Regions from separate parts of the Arthrobacter saudimassiliensis genome, predicted to be linked through region 2. Evidence: predicted binding sites of a transcription regulator. Region 2 holds the regulator's gene; the other holds the start of a gene.
What was found. The regulator LexA, encoded in region 2, represses DNA repair genes until DNA is damaged. The targets are predictions, from matches to a motif close to TCGAACANNTGTTCGA.
Positions count from the first base shown of each region.

Region 1: a site for LexA is predicted at 3,801-3,816, ahead of AC5RV6_RS09995 (DUF6504 family protein). Genes of this name have one in related genera too.

Region 1 is NZ_JBNHFX010000002.1:614,985-622,017, reverse strand. Features, by position in the region: gene AC5RV6_RS10010 (MDR family MFS transporter) at 1-1,425, shown strand, start outside; gene AC5RV6_RS10005 (MDR family MFS transporter) at 1,498-3,141, shown strand; gene AC5RV6_RS10000 (hypothetical protein) at 3,138-3,602, opposite strand; gene AC5RV6_RS09995 (DUF6504 family protein) at 3,939-4,250, shown strand; gene AC5RV6_RS09990 (DNA polymerase III subunit alpha) at 4,263-7,033, shown strand, end outside.
Region 2 is NZ_JBNHFX010000003.1:36,115-43,147, forward strand. Features, by position in the region: gene AC5RV6_RS11400 (SseB family protein) at 1-294, opposite strand, end outside; gene priA (bifunctional 1-(5-phosphoribosyl)-5-((5-phosphoribosylamino)methylideneamino)imidazole-4-carboxamide isomerase/phosphoribosylanthranilate isomerase PriA) at 298-1,053, opposite strand; gene AC5RV6_RS11410 (hypothetical protein) at 1,121-1,279, opposite strand; gene hisH (imidazole glycerol phosphate synthase subunit HisH) at 1,284-1,922, opposite strand; gene hisB (imidazoleglycerol-phosphate dehydratase HisB) at 1,919-2,536, opposite strand; gene AC5RV6_RS11425 (histidinol-phosphate transaminase) at 2,574-3,710, opposite strand; gene AC5RV6_RS11430 (LysM peptidoglycan-binding domain-containing protein) at 3,859-4,239, opposite strand; gene lexA (transcriptional repressor LexA) at 4,580-5,338, shown strand; gene AC5RV6_RS11440 (ATP-dependent DNA helicase) at 5,472-7,033, opposite strand, start outside.

The sequences.
Region 1 (7,033 bases), on a different contig from region 2:
CTGCCCACCATCGTCGGAGACCTGCGCGGGCTGGATCACCTGTCCTGGGTGATCACCGCGTACCTGCTCACCTCCACCATCGGCCTGCCCATCTATGGCAAGCTTGGGGACCTGCTCGGCCGCAGGAACATCTTCATCTTCGCCATCGTGGTCTTCCTCGCCGGCTCGGCCCTCTCCGGGCAGTCCCACAGCATGGCCGAGCTGATCACCTACCGCGCGATCCAGGGCGTGGGCGGCGGCGGGCTGATCATCGGCGCGCAGGCCATCATCGGGGACATCGTTCCGGCCCGCGAGCGCGGCAGATACATGGGCCTGATCGGAGCCGCCTTCGGCCTGGCCTCCGTGAGCGGGCCCCTGCTGGGCGGCTGGCTCACCGACTCCTGGTCCTGGCGGTGGGTCTTCTACATCAACCTGCCCATCGGGGCGGTTGCGCTCGCCGTCATCATCGGCGCCCTGCACCTGCCACGGAACAGTTCCAAGGGGATCCGCCTGGACTACGCCGGCGCCGCGCTGCTGGCCGTCGGCAGCGCCGCCCTGGTGCTGCTGACCAGCTGGGGCGGCAACAACTACGCCTGGACCTCACCGACCATTCTGGGCCTGGCCGCCGTCGCCGCCGTCTGCGTCGCCGTGTTCATTCCGGTGGAGCTGCGCGCGTCCGAACCCATGCTCCCGCTGCGCCTGTTCGGCATCCGGAACTTCCTCATCTGCACCCTGGTGGGACTCGCCGTCGGCCTGGCCATGTTCGGTTCCATCGCCTACCTGCCCACCTTCCTGCAGATCGTCAATGAGGCGACGCCGACCATGTCCGGCCTGATGATGCTGCCCATGACCGCCGGGCTGCTGATCACCTCGATCGGCACGGGCCAGCTGATCTCGCGGACGGGCAGGTACAAGATCTGGCCGATCCTGGGTTCGGCGACCATGATCGCGGGCCTGGTGCTGCTGTCCCGGATCTCCAGCACGACGCCGTACCTGCTTACCGCCGTCGGCATGCTGGTGCTGGGCCTGGGCATCGGGGCGCTGATGCAGAACGTGGTGCTGATCGTGCAGAACAGCGTGCCGCCCGAGGACATGGGCACCGGGGTGTCCACCGCCAACTATTTCCGGCAGATGGGCGGCTCGCTCGGGATCGCCGTATTCGGGTCATTGTTCATCCGGCGGCTCAACGACCAGCTGGCCTCGGCGCCGCCCGGTGCCGGGGACGCCGCCTCCGGGGGTGCGAACTCCATCAGCCCGGAATCCATCAGGGCGCTGCCGCCCGGCGCCCAGGAATTCATCAAGACCGCCTTCGGCGAGGCGCTGCCGCCGATTTTCCTGCTGGGCGTGCCGATCCTGGGCATGGCTTTTATCCTCACCCTGTTCATCGTCCAGAAACCCCTGTCCACAACGGCGCGGGTCACCGTGGACGAAGACGCCAGGAGCTGAGACCGGGACACAGGACCGGAACCACTCACCATCCGGAGCCGCCGAAGCGGGCTCCGCAGAAGGGATGTCGGCATGTCGCATCGGAAATTCCTGCCCCGGGCCGCTGCAGGGGCCGCCGCGGGGGCCGTACCGGCCGCTGCGCCCCGGACCGTGCCCCGCGCGCCGAGACACCGGGAGCGGACGGCTGAACCGCCCCGGCAGCGCCGCAGTCTCCGGGTCATCCTGGTCGGGCTGCTGCTCTCGGTCCTGCTCGCCGCCCTGGACCAGACCATCGTGGCCACCGCCCTGCCCACCATTGTCGGGGACCTGAACGGCCTGGAGCATCTGTCCTGGGTCGTCACCGCCTACATTCTGGCCGCCACCATCGGCCTGCCGATCTACGGCAAGCTGGGAGACCTGTACGGGCGGCGCAACATCTTCGTCTTCGCGATCGGGGTCTTCCTGCTGGGGTCCATGCTGTCGGGGCTGGCGCAGGACATGGGCCAGCTGATTGCCTTCCGCGCGCTGCAGGGCATCGGCGGCGGCGGGCTGATGATCGGTGCGCAGGCCATCCTGGGCGATCTGGTCTCGCCCCGGGACCGGGGACGCTACATGGGCCTGATCGGGGCCGCCTTCGGCCTGGCCTCAGTGGCCGGGCCCCTGCTGGGCGGCTGGATCACCGATGCCTGGTCCTGGCGGTGGGTCTTCTACATCAACCTGCCCATCGGCGCCGTCGCGCTCGCCGTCGTCATTTCCTCCCTCCACCTGCCCAGGCCCGGCGGTCCGCGGCCGCGGCTGGACTACCGCGGTGCGGCGCTGCTCGCCGTCGCCAGCGCCGCCCTGGTGATGCTCACCAGCTGGGGCGGGACCACCTATCCATGGGCCAGCTGGCAGATCCTCGGCCTCGCCGCCGTCGCCCTGGCTGCGACCGCCGCCTTCATTCCGGTGGAGCTGCGGGCCGCGGAGCCGGTGGTGCCGCTGACCCTGTTCCGGATGCGAAACTTCGTGCTCCCCGTGGCAGCCGGCATTGCGGTAGGCGTGGCGATGTTCTCCACCATCTCCTACCTGCCGACCTTCCTGCAGATGGTCAACGGGGCCACCGCCACCGGATCGGGGCTGATGATGCTGCCCATGATGGGCGGAGTGCTGGTCTCCTCCATCGGAACCGGGCAGCTGATCTCGCGGACCGGACGGTACAAGGCCTATCCGATCGCCGGCTGCGCGGTGGTGATCATCGGTTTGGTGATGCTCTCGCGGATCTCCGCCGACTCGCCGTACGCCTTCACCGCCGCAGGGATGGCCGTGCTGGGCCTGGGCATCGGGGCGCTGATGCAGAACCTGGTGCTGATCGTGCAGAACAGCGTGCCGCCCCGGGTGATGGGCACCGCCATCTCCTCCGCCAACTACTTCCGGCAGATCGGCGCCTCGTTCGGCATCGCCCTGTTCGGCTCCATCTTCATCACCCGGCTGGATGACCAGCTCGCCGACGCCCCGCCCGCGCTCGCCGGCACGGTGACCGGCGAATCCATCAATTCCCTGACCCCGCAGCTGCGGGCCGGCCTGCCGGCGCCGGTGCAGGACTTCATCGCCTCGGCCTTTGGCCAGGCGCTGCCGCCGATCTTCCTGGTCAGCGTGCCGCTGGTCGCCGCGGCACTGGTGCTGTGCCTGTTCATCAGGGAGGTGCCGCTGTCGACGACGGCGCGGGCGGAGGCGGCGGAGGAGGGGCGTGCGGGTTAGTTGAAAGCGGCGGTCAGAAGCATGAAGAACACGACCACCAGAGCCCCCAACAGCACCACCCAGGCAAGGGCCGCCCAGTTGTACAGCCGGGCCGCCAGCCTGCGGTTGCCCCGGCTGAAGGCCACGATGAACCCGACCACTCCGACGGCACATGCGGCGATACCGAAGAAGGGCACCAGCTCCAGCGCTCCGCTGCGGACGCTGTCCCTCAGGAAAAGGTCGAGGAGTTCAAACACCACAGGCGCTGACAACACCCACACGACGGTGGACAGGACGAGTCCGACAATGGCGCCGGGCCCGATCCGGCGCCGATCCGGTGCCGCCTGTTCGGAACCGGCGTGTTCGGAACCGGCCTGCCCGGAACCGGCAGGGGCGGCGCCGCCGTCGGGCCCGGGGGCCTGCCGATACGGATTGACATAGGAACCGGGATCGGGCGGGATGGGCTGGCTGTTTTCGGGCACGGGCTGTTCCTGTCCTTGAATCCAAGTCCCTGGGCGGAGTCCGGGGCGGGTGGGTCGTTTGCACCAGTGTGCCTCATGGGGTCTGCTCTTACCTGCCTGCGGGCGGGTGATGTGAATGCAGGCGCTGGTTCACGGGCCAAAGCAGCTGATCCCCGGGAGGGGTGTCCCGTTTGTCCGTAGGCGGTCGTACACTGGAATTCGAACATGTGTTCGAAGACAGGGCGTTGTGTTCGGCGTCCAATGGAAGTGTCACGTACGTATCCGAAGCCTGCGGGCCTCAGATGCATTGGACGCTGCCGGGAGGTGTCCCGACAGCGGGGCTGGAAGGAAACCGGCATGGGAGTCTTCAGCGAGGCGATAGAGGTGGTGTGCTCGCCGGCCGGCGTGCCCCTGCGGCTGCTCTGGGGCGGGCGCACCTACCGGCTGGCGGCGGATCCGGTGCGCTGGTACGAGCGCCGGAAATGGTGGGAGGAGGAAACCCGGGCAGAGCGCGGGCACGGCCCCGGGCTGGTGGACCACGAGATCTGGCGGGTGCAGGCCCGCCTGAACGGACGCTCCGCGCTGCGTACCCTGGACATCTCCCATCAGGTGGACACCGGGCGCTGGCGGCTGATCCGGGTCCATGACGCCCTGCGGGAAAGCGCCTAGGCCGAGCCCTTCATGCCCTTTACCCACCTGCACGTTGCCAGCGCCTTCAGCGCCCACTACGGAGTGTCCTGGCCCGAGGAGCTCGCCGCCGCCGCTGCCGCCGACGGAGCCGATGCGCTCGCCGTCACCGACCGGGACGGCCTTTACGGGGCGGTGAAACACCTGCGTGCCTGCCTGGACACCGGCCTTGACGCCGTCATCGGCGTCGACCTGGCGGTGCTCGACGACGGCGGAACCACCGGGCGGGTGGTCGTGCTCGCCCATGGCGGGAACCACGGGCGGGGGTACGCGGCCCTGTGCCGGCTGGTGTCCGACGCCCACGCCGGCACCTCCCCCTCCAAGGGAAGACAGGGGCCGCCGGTGGGGGTAACCCGTGAGCAGCTGGCAGCCCGCGCCGTCGGCCCGGAGGGGGAGCCGCTGCTCACCGTCCTGGTGGGCCCGTACTCCGATGTCGGGCAGGCCATGCGCAGCCGCAGCTATGCCGTGGCGCGCACCCTGTTTGCGCGTTGGCGCCGGATCCTGCCCGCCGGGGTGCTCGCCGTCGAGGTCGCCACGCATCTGAGTGCCCCGGGGGAGAACCTGTGCCTGGCCCATGCGGTGCGCATGTTCCGGCTGGCCGATGAGATGCACCTGCCCGCCGTGCTGACCAACGCGGTGCGGTATGTCGATGAGGACGGCGCCGCCACCGCCGATGTGCTCGACGCCGCGCGCTCGCTGACCGCCCTGTCCCGCCTGCAGGACCTGCAGCCCAACGGGCAGGGCTGGCTGAAGAACGCCCGGACCATGGCCGCCCTGGCCCGGGAGATCAGCGCCGAAGCCGGTTACGGGGGAGCCGGGGCCGCCCGGCTGCTCGCCGATACCGAGGCGGTGGCCGACCGCTGCCGGATGAATCCGGCGGAGGACATGGGCTGGAAACGCCCCGTGGTGCCCGAGGCCTCGGTGATCGGCATCAGCGGCGAACCGATGGCGGAGCTGCGGGCCCGCTGCGAGGCCGGCATCACCCGCCGCTTCCCGTCCCCGGACTCCGCGGGGGAGGCGGCGATCCGCACCCGGCTGGAGCATGAGCTGGGCATCATCGGCCGGCTGGGCTTCGCGTCCTACTTCCTGACCGTCGCCGAGGTCTCCGCCATGATCACCGGCATGGGGGTCCGCGCCGCGGCCCGGGGCAGCGGTGCCTCCTCGCTGGTGAACTACCTGCTGGGCGTCAGCCACGTGAATCCGCTGGCGCACGACCTGATCTTCGAACGCTTCCTCTCCCGCGACCGCTCCACACTGCCGGACATCGACATTGACGTGGAAAGCGCCGAACGCCACCACGTCTACGAGCGCATCTTCGAACGTTTCGGCGCCGAACGCGTGACCCTGATGAGCATGCAGAACGGCTACCGTGCCCGCGGGGCGGTGCGCGACGCCGGCCTGGCCCTGGGGCTGGAGGACGAGGAGATCGGAGCGGTCGCCAAACAGCTGTGGCGCTTCTCGGCGAGCAGGTTCCGTGAGGCGCTCGCCGAGAAGCCCGAGCTGCGGGAGATCTCCGGCCGGGTGGAGAAGAACAAGCAGCTGGACCTGCTGGTGGACCTCACCGAACGCCTGGACCGGCTGCCCCGGCACATCTCCATGCACCCCTGTGGGGTGATCCTGGGCGACACCACCCTGCTGGACCGCACCCCGGTCCAGCCCAGCGGCCTGGGCCTGCCGATGTCCCAGTTCGACAAGCACGACATGGATCCGATGGGCATGCTCAAGCTCGATGTGCTCGGGGTGCGCATGCAGTCCGCCATGGCCTTCGCGGTCCGGGAAATCGTCCGCATCCACGACGGGGCCCAGGACGTCGCCGACGCCGGCCGGCACCGACCCGACGCCGACGCCGGGGTTCCGGACTGGATCGGCGACGACGGGCGGATCGACCTCGATGCCGTGCCGCTGGACGATGAACCCACCTACGAGCTGATCCGCAGCACCCACACCCTGGGCTGCTTCCAGATCGAATCTCCGGGCCAGCGCGAGCTGATCGGCAAGCTCGCCCCGCGGGAATTCAACGACCTGATCATCGACATCTCCCTGTTCCGTCCCGGGCCGATGAAATCCGACATGGTCCGCCCCTACCTGGAGCACCGCCACGGCTGGTCCCCGGATGAATACCCGCACGAAGCGCTGCGTCCCGTACTGGCCGAAACCCACGGGGTGACCGTCTTCCACGAACAGGTGCTGCGCACCTTCGACGTCTTCACCGGCTGCGGGCTGGCCAAGGCCGACGAACTGCGGCGGCTGCTCGGAAACGAAGACGCCGAACCCGGCGTCGAGGCGTACTTCCGGGCCCGGTCCGCCGAACGCGGCTACACGGCCGAGGTGATCGACCGGGTCTGGGAAACCCTGAAGGCCTTCGGCAGCTTCGGCTTCTGCAAGGCGCACGGCGCGGCGTTCGCGGTGCCCACCTACCAGTCCGCCTGGCTGAAGGCACACCACCCCGAGGCGTTCCTGGCCGGAATCTTCGAACACGACCCCGGCATGTACCCGCGCCGGCTGCTGGTCGCCGAGGCCCGGCGGATGGGCATCCCCATCCTGCCGCTGGACATCAACCGCAGCGGCGAGCAGTACCGGGTGGAACGGGTTTCCGCCGAGCCCGGCCGGCCAGGACATCCGGCCCGGCCCGAACGGCTGGGCATCCGGCTCAGCTTCGCCGGCATCTACGGGCTCTCCGCCGCCGAGGTCCGCCGGATCACCGCCGGGCAGCCCTACGATTCCCTCGCCGATCTGCGGGCCCGGGCGAAGCTCAGCCGGCCCTC
Region 2 (7,033 bases):
CAGGCCGTCGTGGCCCTCGGCCTCCTCGCCGAGCGTGGCGACGATGGGCACGAACAGCCGCGCGGTGGCCAGCGCCGCGACCACCGCAGCTTCCGAGCCGGTGCCGGCGGCGAGGTCGGCGACGGCGGCCAGGTAGCCGGCGTCGGCGGCGCCGTCGTCCTGGTCGAAGTTGTGCAGCGGGTTCCCGTCGCCGCTGAGGTCGCGCCCCGACCAGGGCTGGCCGGCGGAGTCCGTCGGCCCGCCGGCTGCGGCCAGGGCGGCGGCAATGTGTCCGGGCAGGGCGCGCTCAGCCATGGCCTAGGCCTGGCTCCGCGAACGGCCGGCGACGTCGAGCGCCTGCGGCAGGGTGAAGGCGCCGGCGTAGAGCGCCTTGCCGACGATGGCGCCTTCCAGGCCCAGGGGAACGAGCTCGCGCAGGGCGGCGAGGTCGTCGAGGTTGGAGATGCCGCCGCTGGCGACGACGGGGCGTTCGGTGCGCTGCAGCACCTCACGGAGCAGTTCGAGGTTGGGGCCGCGCAGGGTGCCGTCCTTGGTGACGTCGGTGACCACGTAGCGGGAGCAGCCGGCGTCCTCCAGGCGGGCCAGGACCTCCCACAGGTCGCCGCCGTCGCGGGTCCAGCCGCGGGCGGCCAGGGTGGTGCCGCGGACGTCGAGGCCGACGGCGATCGCGTCCCCGTAGCGGGCGATGGCGCTGGCGGTCCAGCTGGGGTTCTCCAGGGCGGCGGTGCCCAGGTTCACGCGGCGGGCGCCGAGCTCGAGGGCCTTCTCCAGGGACTCGTCGTCGCGGATGCCGCCGGAAAGCTCCACCTTGATGTCCAGCTTCTCCACCACGCGCTTGAGCAGCGGCAGGTTGGAGCCGCGGCCGAAGGCTGCATCCAGATCCACCAGGTGGACCCATTCCGCGCCGTCGTTCTGCCAGGCCATGGCCGCGTCCAGCGGGTCGCCGTAGCTGGTCTCGCTGCCGGCCTCGCCCTGGACCAGGCGCACGGCCTGCCCGTCGGCGACGTCGACGGCGGGCAGCAGTTCGAGGATGGGGGTGTCGGAAAGGCTCATCGTTCTCTTTCGATACGGTGCCGGCGGCCCGGAGGGTGCCCGGCGGGGTGGTTGGCGGACCCGGCGGTCAGGCGAGGTCGAGGGTCAGGAAGTAGGCGGCCAGCAGGGCCATGCCGGCCAGCACCCAGAAGCTGATTGATATGAGCTTGGAAAAGCCCTGGGCGCGGAAGGAAATGGCGCCGCCGATCAGCAGCCCGGCCAGGCCCATCAGGATGATGCTCCACATGGCGTCAGCCCAGCGTCTTGATCCAGTTGTCCAGCAGGGCAGCCCCGGCGTCGCCGGACTTCTCCGGATGGAACTGGGTGGCGGACAGCGGCCCGTTTTCCACGGCGGCGACAAACGGGCCGCCGTGCTCGGACCAGGTGACCAGCGGCGGGCGCATGGCCGGCTGGGTGACGTCGAAGTCCCACTTCTGCACCCCGTAGCTGTGCACGAAGTAGAACCGTTCGTCCTCGATGCCGGCGAACAGCTTGGACCCTTCGGGCACCGTGACGTTGTTCCAGCCCATGTGCGGCACGACGTCGGCGGCGAGCCGCTCGACCGTGCCCGGCCACTCCCCCATGCCCGGGGTGCGGACCCCGTGCTCCACGCCTTCCTCGAAGAGGACCTGCAGGCCCACGCAGATGCCCAGGACGGGCCGGCCTCCGGCGACGCGGCGGCCGATCATCCGGATGCCGTCGACGTCCTTCAGGCCCTGCATCACCGCGGCGAACGCCCCGACGCCTGGAACGACGAGCCCGTCGGCGTTCAGGACGTCGTCGGGCTTGGCGCTGAGCGTGACGTTCGCGCCGGTGCGCTCCAGGGCGCGGACGGCGGAGTGGATGTTCCCGGATCCGTAGTCCAGGACGGTGACGTTGCGGGTGCTCACAGCGCGCCCTTGGTGGAGGGGATGCCCTCGACCCGCGGATCAGGCTCGACGGCGGCGCGCAGGGCGCGCGCGAAGGCCTTGAACTGGGCTTCGACGATGTGGTGCGGGTCGCGGCCGCCGAGCACGGTCATGTGCAGGCAGATCTGTGCGTGGAGGGTGATCGCCTCGAACACGTGGCGGGTCAGCGAGCCGGTGAAGTGGCCGCCGATCAGGTGGTACTCCTGCCCTGCGGGCTCGCCGGAGTGCACCAGGTAGGGGCGGCCGGAGATGTCGACGACGGCGTTCGCCAGCGCCTCGTCGAGTGGGACGGTGGCCTCGCCGAAGCGGCGGATGCCGGCCTTGGTGCCGAGCGCCCGGCGCAGGGCCTCGCCCAGGGTGATGGCGACGTCCTCAACGGTGTGGTGGACGTCGATGTGGGTGTCCCCGGTGGCCTGGACCGTGAGGTCGATCAGGGAGTGCTTGGCCAGTGCCGTGAGCATGTGGTCGTAGAACGGCACGGACGTGCTGATGTTGGAGCGGCCGGTGCCGTCCAGGTCCAGCTCCACGACGACCGACGACTCGCTGGTGCTGCGTTCGAGCCGGGCGGTGCGTCCGGTGGTGGTCTCCACGGTCATGAAAGTCCTTCGAAGTCGGTAGGGGCTGAGAACCAGTCTAGTGCGCGGCGCGGACGCCGGACCGGCCGGCGTCGTCCTGGGCAAGCAGGGCACGCAGGGCGTCGAGGAAGGCGGTGGTTTCCGCTTCGGTTCCGGCGGTGACGCGCAGGTGGCCGGGAATGCCGACGTCGCGGATCAGCACTCCGGCCTCCAGCAGTCCCTGCCAGATGCGGTGCGGCTCGGCCAGGCCGCCGAAGAAGACGAAGTTGGAGTCGGACGGGGCGGGCGTGAGCCCCAGCGCCGTCAGTTCGTCGACGATGCGGTCGCGCTGTCCCTTGATGTCCTCGACGTTGGCCAGCAGCGCATCTGCATGGGCGAGGGCGGCGTTGGCGGTGGCCTGGGTCAGGGCCGAGAGGTGGTAGGGCAGGCGGACCAGGCGCAGCGCGTCGGTGATTTCCGGCGCTGCGGCCAGGTAGCCGATGCGGGCGCCGGCGAGGGCGAAGGCCTTGCTCATGGTGCGCGAGACGATCAGCCGTTCGCGCCCGGGCAGCAGTTCCAGCGCGCTGGGCGTGCCCGTGTGGGAGAACTCCGCGTAGGCCTCGTCGACGATCACGATGGCGTTGCTTGCCCGGCCCGCCTCGTAGACGGCTTCGACGACGTCCAGGCCCAGCGCCGTGCCGGTCGGGTTGTTCGGCGAACAGAGGAAGACAATGTTCGGCGCGGCGTCACGGACCTGCCCGGCCGCCGACTCGGCGGAGAGGGTGAAGTCTTCGGTGCGCTTCCCGGACAGGTAGGTGGTGCCGGTGCCGCTGGCCAGCAGCGGGTACATGGAATACGTGGGCGGGAAGCTCATGGCGGTCCGGCCCGGTCCGCCGAAGGCCTGGAGGATCTGCTGCAGGACCTCGTTGGAGCCGTTCGCCGCCCAGATGTTGTCGCGGCTCAGTCCGTGGCCCAGATAAGCGGCCAGGCGGTCCCGCAGTTCGGTGAACTCGCGGTCGGGGTACCGGTTGAGGCCCACCGCTGCTTCGGAGACGGCGGCCACGATGGCGTCGCGCACATGTGCGGGCAGGCCGTGGGTGTTCTCATTGACGTTCAGCAGGACGGGTACTTCCAGCTGCGGAGCGCCGTAGGGCGAAAGGCCGCGGAGATCGTCGCGGAGCGGAAGGCGGTTGAGTTTGTCCAGCTGTTCAGTCACCCGTCCAGCTTAAGTCCGCAGGCACTGCTGGGGAGAATCCCGGGGCGGGGGGTTACGGCCCTGCGGCTGCAGCGGCTCACGCGCCGCAGGCCCCGGGGGCAGAAGCAGCGGCAGGTACAGGGGCAGGTGCAGGCGGTGGTCCGGCCGCTCAGCGCGAGACCGGGACGTAAAGCTGCGCGCCGGCCGGGATGGTGGCTTCCTGCAGGTTGTTCAGCTCCATGATGTCGGCGACGACGGCGCGCGGGTCACGGTCCGGGACGTATCGGTCCGCCAGCCCCCACAGCGACTCACCGGTTTCCACGCTGACCTGCAGCGTGTGGGCGGCCGGATCCTGTGTCTCGCTGCCGGCGATCGCGGGGGCGGTGAAGAAGGCGGCCAGGAAGATCAGGGCTGCGGTGACCAGCATGAGCGGCAGGCCCACCAGGACCAGGCGGCCGCGGCGGGTGAGGCGCAGCGGGGACGCGGGACCCGAAGCGGAGGACGGGGTGGCGGACGCGGCGGACAGGCCGGGCTGAAGTGCGAGTGACATGGTTTTCCTTTCCGAACCGCGGGGCCCATCAGGCTCGGGCGGTGCGGTTTCGAAGCTTGTTTCGAAAGTCCGCTCGGATTAAGAGCAGCTTCTTTCGAATCTTTGTTCGATCAGCTGGATCCTTTCTAGCACCTGTCTACGAACGTTGTCGAGACTCGCTCGAACAAATGTTTGAAAACAGGGGGCTGCTCCCCTAGCGTTGTGAGCAGCACCGGAAGCTGACAGAAGCGAGTCCATCACCCGCCTCTGACAAAACCGCCGGGAGCCCGGGCGGCACCGCCGTCCGTACGCACGAAAAACGCGGCCGGATGCACCGGCCGCCGGCCTGAAGGGAAGCGCCGTGGCACGCAGGACTGTAAGCGGAGGCACCGATGCCTCCACCTCCGGGCGCCCGGCCAAGGGCCTGACTCCCCGCCAGCAGAGGATCCTGGAGACCATCCAGCGGTCCGTCAGCAGCAACGGCTACCCGCCGTCCATGCGCGAGATCGGTGACACCGTGGGGCTGGCCAGCCTCTCGAGCGTGACCCACCAGCTCGGCCAGCTGGAAAAGCTCGGCTACATCCGGCGTGACCCCAAACGGCCCCGGGCCATGGAGATCCTCACACCGCTGATGCTTCGGGACGCCGAGCCTTCAGCCCCGGCCGCCCCGGCGGCAGCCCCCGCACCGTCCGGCGGCGCGGCGGAGGCGGGCAACGTCACCCCGCTGCGGACGGACACCGCGCTGGATACCGCCATGGTCCCGCTGGTCGGCCGCATTGCCGCCGGCGGTCCGATCCTCGCGGACCAGCAGGTTGAGGACATGGTTCCGCTGCCCCGCCAGCTGGTGGGCCACGGTGAGCTGTTCATGCTGCGGGTCTCCGGCGACTCCATGGTCGACGCCGCCATCTGCGACGGCGACTGGGTGGTGGTCCGCCGCCAGCCGACCGCGGAGAACGGCGACATCGTGGCCGCGCTGCTCGATGACGAAGCCACGGTGAAAACCTTCCGCCAGCGCGAAGGCCACACCTGGCTGCTGCCGCAGAACACCCGCTACGAGCCGATTCCGGGCGACCACGCCACGATCATGGGCAAGGTTGTCTCCGTGATGCGGTCGCTCTAGGCACCCGCTCCTCCCGCTCCGCCCTCGACCCTGGCGCCGGCTTCGGCGCCGCGGTCGGGGGCGTTTGCGTGTACGGACGGGCCGGGGGAAGCGCCGGGCCCGCGGGCGTGCGCCCACATCCCCTGCGCGGGCGTCAGGCCCCGCTGCCGGCCTTCGACGCGGCGGCGAGGCGCTGGAGCGCCTTAAGCACGACGGCCCGGTCCGCGGTCGGCCAGAACGGCGGCAGCGCCGAACGCAGGAAGCCTCCGTACCGCGCCGTGGCCAGCCGCGAGTCCAGCACCGCCACCACGCCCTGGTCTTCGGCCGCCCGGATCAGCCGGCCCGCCCCCTGGGCCAGACGCACCGCGGCGTGCGTGGCGGACACGCTCATGAAGCCGTTGCCTCCCGCGCGGGCCACGGCCCGGCTGCGGGCCGTCATCAGCGGGTCGTCCGGGCGCGGGAACGGAATCCGGTCCAGGACCACCAAGCGGCAGGACGGGCCCGGGACGTCGACGCCCTGCCACAGTCCCATGGTGCCGAACAGGCAGGTCCGCTCGTCCTCGGCAAACTGCTTCACGAGCGAGGCCATTGAGGACTCGCCCTGGCACAGGATCGGTACGTCCAGCCGTTTCCGCATCGCCTCGGCGGCCTCTTCGGCCGCCCGCCGTGAGGAGAACAGGCCCAGCGCAGCGCCGTCCGAAGCGGCGATCAGCTCGGCCAGCTCATCGAGCTGGGCCTCGGAGGTCCCCCGCTCCGGCTTGGGCAGGTCCTTGGCGATGTACAGCATCCCCTGCCGCGGATAGTCAAAGGGGCTGCCGACGTCGGCGCCCTCCCAGGCGGGCGCTCCCGGGCCCTGCAGGCCGAGCGCTCCGGCCACCGGACCGAACTCCGCACCGATGGCCAGCGTGGCGCTGGTCAGCACCACGGTGTGCCCGTCGAACAGGTTTTCCCGCAGCTTTCCGGCCACGGACAGCGGGGCGATGTTCAGCGTCGCCGGCGCGTCGTCGTCGGGCGGCTGGTAGCCGCCGGACGGCGAGAAGGTGCTGCTGCGCGAGGCCCAGACAACCTCTCCGGATTCGGGCGCGGACTCCAGCCGTTCGCACAGCTCAAGGATCGCCATCAGCCGGGAGCGGGCCATCTGCCGGCCCCCGTCGGCGTTGTCCTGCCCGTCCGGCTTCGAATCGGACAGCGCGACACGGCACGCCTCACGGACACGCCCGACGGCAAGCAGCTGGTCTTCGTTCAGCCCCGAAGGCAGCAGCCCGGAGGCGATGCCTTCGATGGCGCCGTCGAAGGCGCGGCCGGCGTCGGCGAGTTCCTGCACGCTGGCGTTGGTGTGCTTGCGCGCCGCGGTCACGGCGGAGCTGATGGTGCCGCCGGAGAGCTGGCCGGTGACCGCTCCGGTCACCCGGTCGGCGAGCTCATGCGCCTCGTCGATGACCACCACGTCGTAATCCGGCAGCACCGCCAGGCCCTCGAAGGCCGCGATGGCCAGCAGGGCGTGGTTGGTGATGACCAGGTCGGCTTCCGCCGCCTTGGCGCGGGCCCGTTCGCTGAAGCACTCGGCGGCCATCGGGCATTTCTGGGCGCCCAGGCACTCCATGGAGGTGACGGACACCTGCCGCCACGCCCGGTCGCTGACGCCGGGCACCAGCTCGTCGCGGTCCCCGGTCTCGGTCTCCTCGACCCATTCGTGCAGGCGCTGCACGTCGCGGC